DNA from 2 places in the Cellulosimicrobium sp. AB352 genome. Region 2 is predicted to be linked to the other one. Evidence: riboswitches for the same ligand, from Rfam matches in the RefSeq annotation. Region 2 holds a riboswitch; the other holds the start of a gene.

Region 1 (4,611 bases), on a different contig from region 2:
CGCGCCGAGCCCGAGGAGGGGGGCGCCGCCGCTGCCGACGACGGTCGACGTGACGACGAGCCCCACGCCCGCGAGCAGCGCGAGGGTCCCGACGGCGGCACGGACCCGACCGGTCCCGGCGGGCCGGACGACGTCGGCGCGCATCGCCTCTACCGGGCGCACGAGCGCGGCGTGCCGCGCGGGCAGGGCGGCGGCGAGCACCGACACGACGACGCCGACCACGAGCGGGACGGCGACCCCCGTGGTCGTGACGGGCAGCGAGCCGGACAGCTCCATCCCGACGGCGCCGAGGCCGGTCCGGGCGAGCTCCGCGAGGCCGAACCCGGCCCCGACGCCGAGCAGCGCGCCCACGGCGCCGACGACCGCCGCCTGCCCGACCACGGAGCCGAACACCTGCCCCGGCGACGCGCCCACGGCGCGCAGGAGCGCGAGCTCGCGCGTGCGGCGTCGGACGTGCATGGAGAACGTCGTGGTGATGATGAACGTGCCGACGAACAGCGCGAGCGCGGCGAAGACCAGCAGGAACGTCGACACGAACCCGAGCTGGTCGGCGATCGCGTCGCTCGTCTCGGCCCGCAGCTCGGCGCCCGTCAGCGCCTCGGCGCCCGCGGGGAGCGCGGTCGCGACGGCGTCCCGCAGCGCCTCGGGGGAGACGCCGTCGGCCGCGTAGAGGGCGACCGACGGGACGAGGCCGTCGGGCGCGTACGTCGCGGCGGCCGTCCCCGCGTCGAGCAGGACGATCGTCGCGCCCGCCATCGGCGCGGACAGCGAGACCTCGCCGACCACGCGCACGGGCCGCACGGCGTCGGCCAGCACGACGTCGGTCGTGTCGCCCACCGCGAGGCCCGACGCCGCGAGCGTCGCCGACTCGAGCGCGACCTCTCCGCCGTCGCGCGGCGCGCGGCCGTCCACCACCTGGGGGCCCGGGTCGCGGGGGTCGTAGGCGACGGCGATGCTCGGCGCCTGGCTGCTGAGGACCGCGGTCCCGTCCGCGCCCACGAGCACGGCGGGACCGCTCACCTCGGGGAGCGCGAGCGCGACGTCGTCGCGTGCGCCGAGGTCGCGCGCCAGGTCCGCCGGGACGAGGCTGCGCGCACCGCCGACCTGGGCCGACGCCGACGTGAGCGCGTCCCCGGCGGGGGACGCGCCGCGCACGTACGCGTCCGCCTGGACCGACGAGGCGACGATGCCGTCGAACGTGGTGGCGAGCATCGCGCGCAGCGCGAACGTCCCGGTCACGAACGCGACGCCGATCGTCACCGCGAGGACCGAGAGGACGAGCTGCGCGCCGTGCGCGCGCACGCCGCGCAGCGCGATCCGGCCCATCATCGGGCGGCCGCCGTCGCCGGTGCCGGGGTGGCGTGCGCCGGGGCCGGCGCGGCGGGCGTGAGGGAGCCCAGCGTGTCGAGGACCGCCTGCGGCGTGGGGTCGTGGAGCTCGGTCACGAGGCGGCCGTCCGCGAGGAAGAGCACCCGGTGGGCGTACGACGCGGCGGTCGGGTCGTGCGTGACCATCGCGACGGACTGGCCGAGGTCGTCCACGGACGCGCGCAGGAAGCCCAGGACCTCCGCGGCGGCGCGCGAGTCGAGGTTCCCCGTCGGCTCGTCCGCGAGCACGATCGCGGGACGCGACACCAGCGCCCGCGCGCACGCGACCCGCTGCTGCTGGCCGCCCGACAGCTCGGCGGGCCAGTGCCCCAGGCGGGGGCGCAGGCCCACGGCGTCGACCACGCGGTCGAACCACTCCCGGTCGACGGGACGGCGGGCGATCGCGAGCGGCAGCACGATGTTCTCCTCCGCCGTGAGCGTCGGCACGAGGTTGAACGACTGGAAGACGAACCCCAGCCGCGTGCGCCGCAGGCGCGTCAGCCGGCGCTCGCTCATCGCGGAGACGGTCTCTCCGTCGACGACGACGGTCCCCGCCGTGGGGGAGTCGAGCCCCGCGAGGCAGTGCAGGAGCGTGGACTTCCCGGACCCGGACGGGCCCATGATCGCCGTCAGCCGGCCCTTCTCGACGTCCACGTCCACGCCGTCGAGCGCCCGGACCGCGGCCTCGCCGCGCCCGTACGTCCGCACCAGCCCGCGCGCGGTCGCGATCGCGGGTCGCGCACCCTCCTCAGCGCCCTCGGCACCCTCAGCGGGCGCGCCCTCGCGCGGGGTGCTCCGCCGTGCCGCACCTGTCGTCGTCACGTCCTCGTCCGTCCTCTCGTCGTGCCGCTGCGCGGGAGCGTCGTGGCTCGCCGGGCGGCGTCGTCCTGTGGTGGCCGCCGGGGCTCCCGGCGGCCGTACCGACCCTCCCGCGGCGCGCCTGCCCGAGGCATCGGGGGCGGGCCCCGAACCGTCCCTGGTCCGCGGCCGCCGGTGCTCAGGGTTCTCTCAGGGGACTCTCCGGGTGAGGGGCCGGTGTAGGCTCACGGTGAACGACAGGGGAGCTCCTGGAGGAGCTGAGAGTGCGGACCACCGCAGACCCTCGAACCTGATCCGGTTAGCACCGGTGGAGGAAGTCGGGAATCTCGATCACCTGCTCGCGCGGTCCGTCGCGCCCACCCGGCGCACGGCTCGTCGGGCCGGTGGACCCCTCCTGAACGTCCAGGGAGGACACATGCAGCACACGACCACCGTCGCCCGCCGCGGCCGGGCCCTCGCGACCGGCGTGGGCGCGACGCTCGCGCTCCTCGCCCTCGCGGCCTGCTCGGGTGGTGACGGCGCCGGGGGCGACGACGCGTCGTCGGGCAGCGGGGGCACGGTCACGCTGGTGACCCACGACTCCTTCGCGGTGAGCGACGACGTGCTCGCCGCGTTCGAGGAGGAGAGCGGGCTCACCGTCGAGCAGGTCGCGCCCGGCGACGGCGGCGCGCTGGTCAACCAGCTGATCCTCACGAAGGACTCGCCCCTCGGCGACGTCGTGTTCGGGATCGACAACACCTTCGCGTCGCGCGCGATCGACGAGGGCGTCCTCGAGCCGTACACGCCCGCCGACGTCGCGGAGTCCGCCGCGTCGTACGCGGTCGGCGACGGCGGCGAGCTCACCGCCGTCGACCTCGGTGACGTGTGCGTCAACGTGGACCACGCGTGGTTCGCCGACGCGGGCATCCCCGAGCCCGTGACGCTCGAGGACCTGGCGAAGCCGGAGTACCGGGACCTCCTCGTCGTGACCAACCCCGCGACGTCGTCGCCGGGCCTCGCGTTCCTCCTCGCGACCGTCGGGGCGTTCGGTGAGGACGGCTGGGAGGACTACTGGGCGGACCTGCGCGCCAACGGCGTGAAGGTCGTCGACGGCTGGTCCGACGCGTACTACGTCGACTTCTCCGGCTCGGAGGGCGCGGGGCCGCGCCCGCTCGTGCTGTCGTACTCGACGTCGCCCGCATTCACCCTTACCGAGGACGGCTCCGCGTCGACCACGGGCGCGCTGCTCGACACGTGCTTCCGCCAGGTCGAGTACGCGGGCGTGCTTGCGAACGCGAAGAACCCCGAGGGCGCGCAGCAGCTCCTCGACTTCCTCGTGAGCGAGACGTTCCAGGCCGACGTCGCCGACCAGATGTACATGTACCCCGCCGACGACTCCGTCGCGCTGCCCGACGGCTGGGCCGAGTTCGCGCCGCTCGCCGACGAGCCCTTCGAGGTCGCGCCCGCCGACGTCGCGGCGCACCGCGACGAGTGGATCAAGGCATGGACGGCGACGGTCGTCGACTGACCCCCGGTCCCCGAACCCCCGGTCCACGAACGACCACGGCTCTACCTCGCGGGGTAGAGCCGTGGTCGCGCGAGGGAGACCCGTGGTTTCCCGAGGTAGAGCCGTGGTGAGGGGTCGGGAGGTCCGGCGGGGCGGCGTCGGGCGCGGGGTGCTGTGGGGTCTGGCGGCGGCGGTGCCGCTCGCGTTCCTCGGGGTGTTCTTCGCGTGGCCGGTCGTCACGCTCGTGGCGCGCGGGTTCGTCGGGGACGACGGCGGCCTCGACCTCTCGGGGTTCGCGGAGGTCTTCTCCGAGCCCCGCACGTGGCGGATCGTCGGCCTCACGCTCTGGCAGGCCGTGCTCGGCACGGCGCTGTCGCTGCTGCTCGGCGTGCCCGGCGCGTACGTGCTGTACCGGTGCCGGTTCCCCGGGCGGCGGGTCGTGCGCGCGCTCGTCACGGTGCCGTTCGTGCTCCCGACCGTCGTCGTCGGCGTCGCGTTCCGGTCGCTGCTCGTGCAGGGCGGCCCGCTGGGGTTCCTGCGGCTCGACGAGACGTTCGCCGCGATCGTCGTCGCGCTCGTGTTCTTCAACTACTCCGTCGTGGTGCGCACGGTCGGCGGGCTCTGGGAGCACCTCGACCCGCGCGCCGAGCAGGCGGCGCGCGCCCTCGGCGCGACGCCGTGGCGCGCGTTCCGCACCGTGACGCTCCCGGCGCTCACGCCCGCGATCGCCAGCGCCGCGTCGATCGTCTTCCTCTTCTGCGCGACGGCGTTCGGCGTCGTGCTCGTGCTTGGCGGTATCCGCTACGGGACGATCGAGACGGAGATCTGGATCCAGACCACGCAGTTCCTCGACCTGCGCACCGCGGCGGTGCTGTCGGTCGTGCAGCTCGTGGTCGTCGCGGCGGCGCTCACGGTCGCGAACCGCACGCGGGCCCGGCG
Region 2 (4,611 bases):
AGCGCCGGCCTCGCGATCTACGACACGATGCGGCTCATCCCCAACGACGTGTCGACCGTCGCGATGGGCTTCGCCGCGAGCATGGGCCAGTTCCTCCTGTGCGCGGGGACGCCGGGCAAGCGGTTCGCGCTGCCGCACGCGCGGATCATGATGCACCAGCCGTCGGCCGGGATCGGGGGCACCGCCGTCGACATCGCGATCCAGGCGGAGAACCTCGTGTACACCAAGGGGCTCATGCACCGGCTGCTCGCGGAGAGCACCGGGCAGTCCGTCGAGACCATCGCCGACGACTCCGACCGCGACCGTTGGTTCACGGCGCAGCAGGCGCTCGAGTACGGGATGGTCGACCGGATCGTCGAGAGCGTCGACGACGTCCGCCCCGCCCGCGCGGCCCGGAAGGTGGGTCTGTGATGGCGAGCTACACGATCCCGACCGTGGTCGAGCGCACGCCGCTGGGCGAGCGCGCGTTCGACGTCTTCTCCCGCCTGCTGTCCGAGCGCATCGTGTTCCTGGGCACCGAGATCGACGACGGCGTCGCGAACGTCGTCATGGCGCAGCTCCTGCACCTGGAGTCGGACGCCCCGGACCAGGAGATCGGGCTGTACATCAACTCCCCGGGCGGTTCCGCGACGGCGCTCATGGCGATCTACGACACGATGCAGTTCGTCCGCTGCGACGTCTCGACCATCTGCATGGGCCAGGCGGCCTCGGCCGCGGCGGTCCTGCTCGCGGCGGGGACGCCGGGCAAGCGGTTCGTGCTGGAGCACTCGCGCGTCCTGCTGCACCAGCCGTCGGGCGGCGGGGAGGGCACGATCTCGGACCTGTCGATCCAGGCAGAGGAGATCCTCCGGATCCGGTCCGAGACGGAGGAGGTGCTGGCGCGGCACACGGGCCAGACCGTCGAGCGCCTGCGCGCCGACACCGACCGCGACCTGGTGCTCACCGCGCGCCGGGCCGTGGAGTACGGCGTCGCGGACGCCGTCGTCACCTCGCGCAAGCTCGCCGCGGCGGCGTGACGCCCGACCGCGGGGGTGACCCGGGCGTCGTCAGCCGCGTCGTCGGAACCACGACCGGCGGCGCGGCTCGGGTGCCGCCTCGGCGGGCGTCGGCTCGGGCGCGGCGGGCTCGTGCTCCGCGGGCGCAGGCTCCGGCACGGCCGGCTCGCCCGCCGGCGGCTCCGGGACGGTGAGCGCGGGCGCCGTCGGCGTGGAGGCCGCAGGGTCTGCCGCGGCGGGCTCCGGCACCGCGGGCTCCGCCGCCGCGGGCTCCGCCGCCGCGGCCTCGGGCTCCGCCGCTGCGGCCTCCGGCTCGGTGGCCAGGGGCTCGGCGCCCAGGGGCGCGGCGGCCTCGGGCGCGGCGATCCGTCGGGACGACGCGGAGATGCCCGCGATCCGTCCGCGCTCGTCGAACCGCACGGTCACGGTGCCGTCGGGCACGTCCAGCACGACGGCGCCGGTCCCGTCCTCGACGGCCGGCAGGCCACGTGCGCTCGCGTAGGACGCGACGGCGCGCCGGTGGTCGACGACCGTGACGGACAGCAGCCCTTCGCTCAGCGTGCGCACGACGCGCGGCACGCTCGGGGCGGGCAGGGCGAGGTCGGCGTCGTCCAGGAGGAACCACGCCCGCGTGCCGCCGCCGACGGGGGCGCTGTAGTGGGGGAACGAGCCCGTCACGGCCTTGGCCGCGAGCGCGAGCCGGTGGGCGAGGTCGTCGGCGAGCGGGAGCTCCGGCTCGGCGGCCTCGCGCAGCCCGGTCCCGCGCGTGCTCTCGGCGGCGGTGAGCACGGCATCGGGGAAGCCGTTGACGTTCTGCCACGCCCACATCCACGTGCCCGGCCCGGGCGCGGCCGTGCCGAGGAACTGGAGGTGGCACGTCGCGGTCCCGCCGTCGGGCGCGGTGAAGGTGAAGACCCCGGTGGTCAGGTCGGCGGCCCAGGCGTCGTCGCCGTGGAGGTCCGTCAGGTGGAGCTGGTGCTCGTGGGAGAGGAACGCGGCGTCGTCGACGAGGTCCTGGAGGGCCGGGACGTCCTGGGCTGCCGTGCCGTGCGCGGTCTGCGGCTCCGTCATGGACCGACGGTAGCGGCGCGCACGGCGCCCGGCCCCCGCACGACACGCGGTGCGACGGGACCGCCGCTCAGGCCGCGAGGAGCAGGACGTCGCCGGCGCGCGCCGTCGGACGTCGGAGCGTCTCGGCGACGGGGAGGTCCCGCACGGGCTCGCCCACCGGGGCGACCTGCCGTGGCGCGGAGAGGGCACCGCGCTCTCGCGCGGAGGACAGCACGCGGACGGGCGCGAGCGGCCGGAGCTCCTCGCCCGTGCGGGCGACGAGGTCGACGAGCCGCAGGCCGAGGGCGCCGCACACGGCGGCGAGGACCTCGGACGACGCCTCCTTGCGCCCGCGCTCCACCTCGGACAGGTAGGCGGTGGAGACGCGCGCGGCGGCCGCGACGTCGACGAGCGTGCGCCCTTGAGCGAGCCGCGCCCGCCGCAGGATCCCCCCGATGACGTGGCGCAGGAGGGGCTCCGCCCGTCCGCCCGCCCGGGAGCGGGGGCTCGGCGTCACCCCGTCCGGCACCACGTCCGGCAGCGTGCCCGGCACCGCGCTCGTCGCGTCCATGCGTTCACGCTACCCGCGGCCCACCCGGGTGCCGAGGCGCCCGGGTGGGTATCTGCTGCTGGCGTAAGGCCGGGCGCACGACGCGACGCCGGCCGCGCGCCCGGCCGGACGGGTCACCAGCGCTCGAGCGACCAGGCCATCTGCCAGAAGCGGATCTCGTGGCGGCAGCTCAGCTCGAACGCGCGCTCCATGCGCGCGCGCTCCGCCTCGCCCGCGTCCGCAGCGAGCGCGTCGAGGCGTGCGCGCAGGTCCGTGAGGACGTCCTCGGTGCGCTCGGCCGCGTAGAACTGCCACCAGCCCGCGAGCGGGTGGTCGTCGCCGAGGGCGCCGGGCGTCGTCTCGCGCTCGCCGAGCCAGAAGCGCCGCGCGGACCAGATGTAGGTCCACGGGCACGGCAGCAGCGCGGCGAGCAGCACGCCGAGCGAGTCGCGGCCGGCCGCCGTCATGTGGTCGACGTAGGCCTGCGCGCTCGGCGCGAGGCGGTGCGTCTGCGCCTCCTCGTACGTCACGCCGAGGAAGTCGCACATCGCGTGGTGCGCGTGCGACTCGTCGTCGAGGAGGAAGCCGGCCTTGTCGTGGAAGTAGGCCGCCCAGGACCGGTCGGGCGCGAGGGCCATGCCGAGGCCGTAACAGCGCAGGTAGGCCGTGAGGTACTGGTGGTCCTGGCCCACGTAGTGGCGGACCGCGGCGGGCTCGACGGAGCCGTCGCGCAGCCCGGCCAGGAAGGGGTGGTCGTAGAACGTCTCGAAGAGGTCCGCGTACCGGCGGGCGAGGTCGGCGGTGAAGCCGGTCTCCTCCTGCCGGACGAGCGCGGTCGGGTCGTCCGCGAGGACAGGGTTCAGGGTGATGGCAGCAGGCGTCGTCATGCCCACGTTCCTCCGCTCGTGCTAGCGAGATCAGGTTCGACGGGTCCGGGCGGCCGTACCGCTCGTCTCAGTCCCTCGGCCCGGGCCGTGGCCCGGGCAGGACGCCCCGCGTGGTTCGCGCCGACCCTAGCAAGGACGGCGCCGGTGCGGGAGCCCTCGCCACGGTGTGGGAATATAGTTGTAGCGACAACAAGTTGGAGCAGACATGACCACGAGCACGCCGGGCACGCCGACCGACCGCCTCCTGTCCCCGTCCACGAGCATGGACGCCGTCACGCTGCGCGTGGGCGACCTCGAGCTCATGACCTCGTACTACACGGGCGCGTTCGCCCTCGCCCCGCTCGAGGAGCGGTCGCGCGGCGCGGAGGTGCATCGTGTGCTGGGCCGCGGCCGCACACCCATGCTGCGCCTCGTGCACACGCCCGGGCTGCCGCCCGTCGACCCGCGCCAGGCCGGCCTGTTCCACACGGCCTTCCTGTTCGACGACGGCCCGAGCCTCGCCGCGACCGTCTACCGCGCCGCGCAGGACCGCCGCGGCACCTTCGTCGGGTCGAGCGACCACCTCGTCAGCGAGGCGTTCTACTTCACCGACCCCGAGGGCAACGGCGTCGAGCTCTACACCGACCGCCCCCGCGAGACGTGGGTGCGCGAGCACGGTCAGATCCTCATGACGACGACGTTCCTCGACCCGAACGCCTACCTGCGCACGCACCTCGACCAGGAGACGTTCGACGCCGGCCCCTCGCTCGCGGGCCGCGTCGGTCACGTGCACCTGCAGGTGGGCGACGTCGCGACCGCCCACGCCTTCTACGTCGACGCCGTCGGCTTCGAGGCGACGCTCACCGGGTACAGCGGGGCGCTCTTCGCGTCCGCGGGCGGGTACCACCACCACGTCGCGATGAACGTGTGGAACAGCGCGGGCGCCGGGCCCCGCGCCGCGAGCCTCGGTCTCGGCGACGTCGCCGTCACGGTGCCGGGCCGCGAGGACCTCGACGCGCTCGTCGCGCGCCTCCGCGCCCGCGGGCTGGAGCACGCGGACGACGGCCGCTCCGTCGTCGTGCACGACCCGTGGGGCACGCGCGTGACGCTGTCCGTCCCGGGCACCACGACCGAGGAGCTGCTCGCGCGC

Evidence for each region. Region 2 has a riboswitch for thiamine pyrophosphate ahead of ACPCUX_RS17855 (TenA family protein). Riboswitches for the same ligand answer to the same signal wherever they lie in the genome.
Region 1: linked by a shared signal. The riboswitch ahead of ACPCUX_RS06455 (thiamine ABC transporter substrate-binding protein) and the one ahead of ACPCUX_RS17855 (TenA family protein) in region 2 are both predicted to bind thiamine pyrophosphate.

The regions. Positions count from the first base shown of each region.
Region 1 covers NZ_JBMVFX010000006.1:157,930-162,540, forward strand. The annotation lists gene ACPCUX_RS06445 (ABC transporter permease) at 1-1,329, opposite strand, end outside; gene ACPCUX_RS06450 (ABC transporter ATP-binding protein) at 1,326-2,189, opposite strand; TPP riboswitch at 2,415-2,519, shown strand; gene ACPCUX_RS06455 (thiamine ABC transporter substrate-binding protein) at 2,602-3,693, shown strand; gene ACPCUX_RS06460 (ABC transporter permease) at 3,797-4,611, shown strand, end outside.
Region 2 covers NZ_JBMVFX010000032.1:36,334-40,944, reverse strand. The annotation lists gene ACPCUX_RS17875 (ClpP family protease) at 1-411, shown strand, start outside; gene ACPCUX_RS17870 (ATP-dependent Clp protease proteolytic subunit) at 411-1,016, shown strand; gene ACPCUX_RS17865 (DUF6882 domain-containing protein) at 1,047-2,066, opposite strand; gene ACPCUX_RS17860 (helix-turn-helix domain-containing protein) at 2,134-2,616, opposite strand; gene ACPCUX_RS17855 (TenA family protein) at 2,730-3,482, opposite strand; TPP riboswitch at 3,473-3,601, opposite strand; gene ACPCUX_RS17850 (VOC family protein) at 3,688-4,611, shown strand, end outside.